DNA from 2 places in the Microbacterium sp. NPDC028030 genome. Region 1 is predicted to be linked to the other one. Evidence: riboswitches for the same ligand, from Rfam matches in the RefSeq annotation. Region 1 holds a riboswitch; the other holds the start of a gene.
The links. Region 1 has a riboswitch for thiamine pyrophosphate ahead of thiM (hydroxyethylthiazole kinase). Riboswitches for the same ligand answer to the same signal wherever they lie in the genome.
Positions count from the first base shown of each region.

Region 2: another riboswitch for thiamine pyrophosphate. It lies ahead of AB0E56_RS05120 (ECF transporter S component); the one in region 1 lies ahead of thiM (hydroxyethylthiazole kinase).

Region 1 is NZ_JBEZXF010000004.1:15,984-19,342, forward strand. It holds gene AB0E56_RS18140 (bifunctional hydroxymethylpyrimidine kinase/phosphomethylpyrimidine kinase) at 1-484, opposite strand, end outside; gene thiM (hydroxyethylthiazole kinase) at 481-1,329, opposite strand; TPP riboswitch at 1,320-1,414, opposite strand; gene AB0E56_RS18150 (NAD-dependent epimerase/dehydratase family protein) at 1,455-2,420, opposite strand; gene pheT (phenylalanine--tRNA ligase subunit beta) at 2,535-3,359, opposite strand, start outside.
Region 2 is NZ_JBEZXF010000001.1:1,038,533-1,041,891, forward strand. It holds gene AB0E56_RS05115 (D-alanyl-D-alanine carboxypeptidase) at 1-1,617, opposite strand, end outside; TPP riboswitch at 1,699-1,810, shown strand; gene AB0E56_RS05120 (ECF transporter S component) at 1,801-2,442, shown strand; gene AB0E56_RS05125 (ABC transporter ATP-binding protein) at 2,442-3,359, shown strand, end outside.

The sequences.
Region 1 (3,359 bases):
GGGCAGCGAACTCCCGGAACCCCTCGATGCCGAGCGGTGCGGGGTGGTCCGGCTTGGTGGCCGTGGGGCGGATGACGCCGACGCCGAGGTAGTCGACCGTGCCCTCGGGGAGCGCGCGAACGGCCTCGAGGTGGACGGTGCTGTTCGCGGTGAGACCGATCAGCGCATCCGGCCCCAGAACCTCGCGCGCACGGAGCACAGACGCATCGTTCTGCCCGACGTGCACTCCGTCGACCCTGGCTCCGCGTGCGCGGGCGGCCACGGCGGCGTCGAGACGGTCGTTCACCACGAGGAGCGCCCGCCCGTCGATGACTGCGGACAGCGCGAGCAGTTGCTCGACAGTCTCGGCATCCGTCGCGGTCTTGTCCCGCAACTGCACGATGCGCACGCCGCCGTCGACGGCGCGCCGGACGGTCTCGATCACGCCTCGTCGACTGCAGAGGTCGGGATCCGTGACGAGGTACAGCGACAGGTCGGCGATCACAGCGCGACGACCTCGACGCGCGCGGCCGCCCTGATGTCCTCGGCGGTCACCGCGGCGAGCGCGTCCAGCAGCGCGACGGCGAAGCTGCCGGGACCGGAGGAGGTCGCGGCAGCCCGTTCGGCCGCCACCGTGTAGACGAGACCGGCGGCGGCGACGGCCGTGAGATCGTCGTGCTCCGTGGCCCCGGCGGCCCCGAGGAAAGCAGCCATCACTGCACCGAGAGCGCACCCTCCGCCCGTGACCCGCGTCAGAAGCTCATGCCCGTTGGCCACGCGCAGTGTCCGCGCACCGTCGGTGATGAAGTCGATCGGCCCCGAGACCGCGACCACCGCGCCCGTCCGGCGCGCGAGGGAGACGGCGGCATCGGCGGCGGCCTCGGTGCTGTCCGTGGAGTCCACCCCGCGGCCACCGGCGCTGAGTCCGGCGAGGGCGAGGATCTCGGAGGCGTTGCCCCTGACCGCGGTCGGGCGCTGTTCGACGAGCTCGTGCGCGAGCGCCGTGCGCACCGGGAGGGCGCCGATGGCTACGGGGTCGAGCACCCACGGCGTCCCGGATGCGGTGGCACCGGCGACCGCCTCTCGACTCGCGGCGCGCTGTTCCCGAGTGGGCGTCCCCAGATTGATCAACAACCCGGAGGCGACACCCGCGAACATGCCTGCCTCGTCGACGATGTCGACCATGGCGGGAGCGGCTCCCAGAGCCAGCAGCACGTTGGCGGTGAAGCCCGTGACGACCGCGTTCGTGATGCAGTGGGTCAACGGGGGCGCCGCGCGCAGCACCTCCAACAGTGCGGCAGCCCCGTCGGCGAGGTCGATGGTGGTTTCAGGACGCAGAAGATCGCTCATCGCGACATCCCTTCGCTAGTACGAACTAGATCAGGTTCGACGGGTCTGTTCTCAGCCGCAGGTCGCGGCACCCCGTGTCACTGCTGGCAGTCTAGCGATGAGCCACGACCGACCGTTCGCGACGCTCAGGCGAAAGCGTCGAGCAGCGCGCGCTCCTCCGCCCTGGTGAGTCCCGCGCGCCGACCGCGATCGACGCCGCGTTCGCGCTCGTCCGCCACCACCCGCTCCACCGTGTCGGCGAGGGAGCAGAGGGTGCCGCCGTTCTGTCGGTACCGCATGTTCGAGCGGGTCATGAACCCGGTCATCTCGGGCGGCAGCCACAGGGGCAGCGATCGCGGCCCTGACCAGTACGCGACGCCCTCGGCGACGAGACGTTCCTCCGTGCCGACGACGATCGGCCCGGTGTGGCCCGCGGCATCGCGCACGGTCCGGATCACCTCGGCCAGACCGTGCACCTCGCCGATCGCGTTCACGGCTCCGGTGACCTCGGCCGACACGATGAACGCGGCCGCATCGTCCACGTCGATGACCTGCGCCGAACGTGACTCGAGAGGCGGAACCAGCACGGGCTCGTCCGGCGCTCTCAGGAACGCCGCCGCCCAGTAGCCGAAGCGGTCGCTCGGGTCGCCCTCTCCGACGATGAGACCAGGACGCACGATCAGCGACCGGTCGCCGAGACCCGCCATCACCGCGTCCTCCGCCGCGACCTTCTGGGGGCCGTAGTCGTCGTCCTCCTGCTGGGCCGCGGGGAGCCGCGGAGCCGACTCGTCCGCGCCGCTGGTCTCGTCGTCCCGGTACACCGACATCGACGACACGTAGGTCCATCGCGCGGCGCGGTCGTGGAGAGCGCTCACCGCCGCGGAGACGTGATCCGCCCGGGACGAGACATCGACGACGTGGTCCCACTCCGTCCGTGACACGACGTCGTAGGCGTCTTCGTCCTCGCGGTCGGCGAGGACGAGGCTCGCCCCCGGCGGCGCCGGCCGCTCGCCGCGGGCCAGGCACGTCACCGTCGCCCCTGCCCCGAGGGCGTGCGCAGCGACCCTCCCCGACAGCCATCCGGTCCCTCCGAGGATCAGCACATCCGTCATGACCTCATAACACCAGCGACGAGGCGTCAGGGGAAGAGGCTCCGCTCAGAGCGGAGCCCTTCCACGCGAAAGTGCGCGGCACCCGTCCGGGGCGCCGCGCACTCTGTGCCGGGTTCAGTCGCGCAGGGCGGCCCCGAAGCGCTGCGCAGCCACCTCGACACCGGCGAGCTTGGCCGCTGTCGCTTCGGCCGCGGTGAGCGTGCGATCATCGGCGCGGAAGCGCAGGGCGAAGGTCAGGCTCTTCGACCCCTGCGGCACGCCCTCGCCACGGTAGTCGTCGACGAGTCGCACGGCCTCCAGAAGCGCACCGGCGCCCTCGGCGAGCGCCGCCTGGACATCCGCGGCGGCCACGTCGGCCGGGAGCGTGAGAGAGACGTCCTGCGTCGCCGCAGGGAAGGTCGACAGCGAGGCGGCGACGACCCGACCGCTCGCGAGCGTGAGCACACGATCCAGGTCGAGCTCGAAGACGGTCGCGCGTCCGGGGAGATCTGCGTCCTCCGCGACCGCGGGGTGGAGTTCGCCGACGTAGCCGACCTCTTCGCCGGCGACCAGGAGCGAGCCCGTCCGACCGGGGTGGAGGGCGGCACGCTCTGACTGCACGACGTCGATGTCGACGCCCGCAGCGGCAGCGATCACCCGGACCGCGTCCAAGGCCTCGACGATCCCCGCAGCCTCGGCGGGGCGGCCGGGCTGGCGCGGCGCGATGTGTCCGGTCAGCACAGCCGCGATGTGTCGATGCTGCGGCGGGATCGATGCGTTCAGCGCGGCGAGGGTCTCGTCGGACGGACGTGCCCCCAGCGGCGGAACGTCGTCGGTGCCGTACTCGACGCCGGGCTCGGGGACGAACACGACGCCGGTCTCGAAGATCGCGAGGTCGACGAGCCCCCGCGAGATGTTGCGGTGCGCGGTCTGCAGCAGCCCGGGGATCAGCGAGCGACG
Region 2 (3,359 bases), on a different contig from region 1:
GACCCGACCGACGACCGTGCCCTCGGCGACAGCCGGTGCCTGGGCCGCGAGCGCCGCCTCGGTCTCGGAGAACAGGGAGCGCGTGACGGCCAGCCGCTCGTCGTCACCGGGTTGGTTGAGCGCCGCGGCGTACAGATGAACGGTCGTGTCGCCGATCGTGACGTCCTTCGCCGTGAGCAGGTTCCACCCGACGAGGGTCCCGGTCTTGATGCCGACGACGCCCGGGTCCACGAGCATGCCGTTGGTGTTGACGACGGTTCCCGCGCCGGGGAGGTCGACCGACGTGGTGCCGACGATCTGGGCGAACACGGGGTTCTGCATGGCCAGCTCGCCCAGCGCGATCAGGGCTTCAGGGGTCGACACGTTGCGCTCGTCGAAGCCGGAAGGGGTCACCACAGTGATGCCCGTGAGACCGCGTTCGCGCAGCCAGACCTCGGCAGCCGCCGCGAACTCCCGGTCGGAGCCCCAGATCTCCGACGCCAGGCGGTCGATGTAGTTGTTGGCCGAGCCGAGGAGCGTGCCCTGGAGCAGCTGGTACTCGGTCAGCACGCCGCCGACCGGTACGTCGAGGGCGGACTGGTCGCTGCGCCGATAGTCCCAGTACTCGACGCTGTCGCGATAGGTGAAGCCGAACTCGGGGCCCTGCTCGCCGAGCGCGAGCGGCATGCGATCGAGCACCATCAGGCTGCTCACGACCTTGGTGATGCTCGCGATGCTCACGGGGTCGGCGATGGACGCGGCGGTGTTCAACCCCGCGATGCCGACGGCTGCGCTGCCCTCTCCCGGCCAGGTGAGCGCCGCCGGGGGAGCCGGTGCGGCGCTGAACTCGACCACAGCGACAGTCGGGGGTACCTCGTGCAACGGCCAGAGCAGCGTCGTACCCGCGTACACCGCGACGAGACCGGCGAGCGTGGCCAACGGCGCCAGGATCCCGGGGCGGGCGACGGCCGGACGCAGTCGGGCTCCGCGCAGCAGGCCACCGTTCCGCTCGGGCTCCGCGGCCTGGTCGAGAGTCGCCGTGGGGGAGTGCGCGGCGACCGCCGAGGCGTCGACCCAGGTCAGGGCCGTCGCCGTGGTCTCGTCGTTCGCCCACTGCGGAGCGTTCGCGTCGAGCAGGGCGTCGGCGTCTTCGGGTGCGATCTCCTCGACGCGGGGCGACTTCGGCGTGAACGGCGGCTTCGTCAGAGGAGGCGAGAGGGTCGGCTCTGTCACGGGTTCCGGGTCGATCACATGCTCGGGAGCGGGCCCCGGGTCGATCACGTGCTCAGGTTCGATCACGTGCTCAGGTTCGATCACGTCCTCGGGGGCGATCACATCCTCCGGAACGATCGCGCGGTCCCCGTCGCCCACGGGTTCCGGTTCGCCATCGCGACCGGCGTCGTCCACCGTGAACAGCGCACCCAGAGCAGCCGAATCGACGGGGATCGCGGGAGCGATCGCAGTGTCGGGCGGAGGTGCGTCGCCCGCGAACAGGCGATCGGCGGCGAAGCCCGAACCGCCGCGCGGACCCGCTGCCGCAGCGACCGCCGGCTCGACCGCAGCGTCGGCGGGGGTGTCCGACGGGTCGTCGTCGTGAACGACGCCCGTCGCCTCGTCGGCGGGATCTGAAGCAGTCACTCGTTTACGGTACCCAATCCCGGGCGTGTTCCGCGGCGCTGGCCCTGTCGCCACGCGGGTGTCGTCAGCGGGTAAGATCTTCACCACAACCACGGGAGTCCGGCGAGCCGGGCTGAGAGGGAGCGAATCGCGCTTCGACCGTCGAACCTGATCTGGGTAATGCCAGCGCAGGGAGGAGTTCAGATGAGTACGTCCACATCCACATCCGCGTCCACGACGCAGACCGCTGCCCCCGCCAGGAGCTTCCTGCGCTGGCGCATCGTCGACATCGTCGTCGCCAGCGTGATCGGCGTCGCCGCCGGCCTGATCTTCCTGGCCTGGAACGTCGGCTACCTCGGGCCGAAGGCGCTCCTGGAGCCGCTGCTTCCCGGCATCCAGGGCCTCCTCGACGGACCATGGCTCTTCGCCGGGGTGCTCGGCGGGCTCATCATCCGCAAGGCGGGCGCGGCGATCTACGTCGAGCTCCTCGCCGCGGTCGTGTCGGCCCTCATCGGCAACCAGTGGGGCGGGTTCCTCACGCTCGAGGCCGGTCTCGTGCAGGGCCTGGGCGCCGAGCTGATCTTCCTGCTCTTCTTCTACCGTCGCTGGTCGCTGCCGGTCGCGATCCTCGCGGGCGCCGGTGCCGCGCTGGCCGGCGGCATCAACAACCTCGTGCTCTGGTATGCGGGCTCGGGTCCTGCCTTCACGATCATCTATCTCGTCAGCACGGTCATCTCGGGTGCGGTCATCGCCGGTGCCCTGTCCTGGGTGCTGGCGCGCGGCATCGCCGCGACCGGGGCCCTCGACCGCTTCGGTTCCGGCCGCGAGGCGCGCGTGCGGGTCTGATGTCGACGGATCGGTCCACCCCGGCCGCCGTGCAGGCGCGCGGCTGGGGGTGGCGTCATGCGAGTCGGCTCGCCTGGGCGGTGAGCGACATCTCGTTCCGCATCGATCCCGGCGAGCGCGTCCTGGTGCTCGGGGCCTCCGGCGCGGGCAAGTCGACGCTGCTGCACGGACTTGCGGGCGTTCTCGGCGGCGAGGAAGAGGGCGAGAGCGCAGGCGAGCTGCTCGTCGGCGACGCCCCTGCCGTCGCCACCCGGGGGCGCGCGGGCCTCGTGCTGCAGGATCCCGACTCGCAGGTCATCCTGGCGCGCACGGGCGACGACGTCGCGTTCGGCTGCGAGAACCTGGGGGTTCCCCGTGCGGAGATCTGGCCGCGCGTGGAATCCGCCTTGGCCGCCGTCGGCCTCGACGTGCCGCTGGACCACCCGACCAAGGCGTTGTCCGGCGGGCAGAAGCAACGGCTCGCGCTCGCCGGAATGCTCGCGATGCGACCGGGGCTGGTGCTGCTCGACGAGCCGACGGCGAACCTCGATCCCGCGGGAGTCGGCGAGGTGCGCGACGCGGTGGAACGGATGCTGCGGGTACACCCGGCGACGCTCATCGTGGTCGAGCATCGCCTCGACGTGTGGCTGCCCCTCATCACGCGGGTGATCGTGCTCGGGGCGGGCGGCGTGGTCGCAGACGGGGCCCCGGCCGAGGTCCTCGGAGCTCAGGGCGCGCAGCTCGCCGCGGACGGCGTCTGGGTGCCAGGGCATCCGCCGGCGGAGCCGCCGCCCCCGCGGGGAGCGCCGGGGACTCCGCTGTTGTCGGCGCGCGACCTGGCTGTCGCGCGCGTCAAGGGGCGACCGGTCGCCGAGAACATCGACCTCGACGTGCACGCGGGACAGGTGCTCGCGATCACAGGACCCAACGGGGCGGGC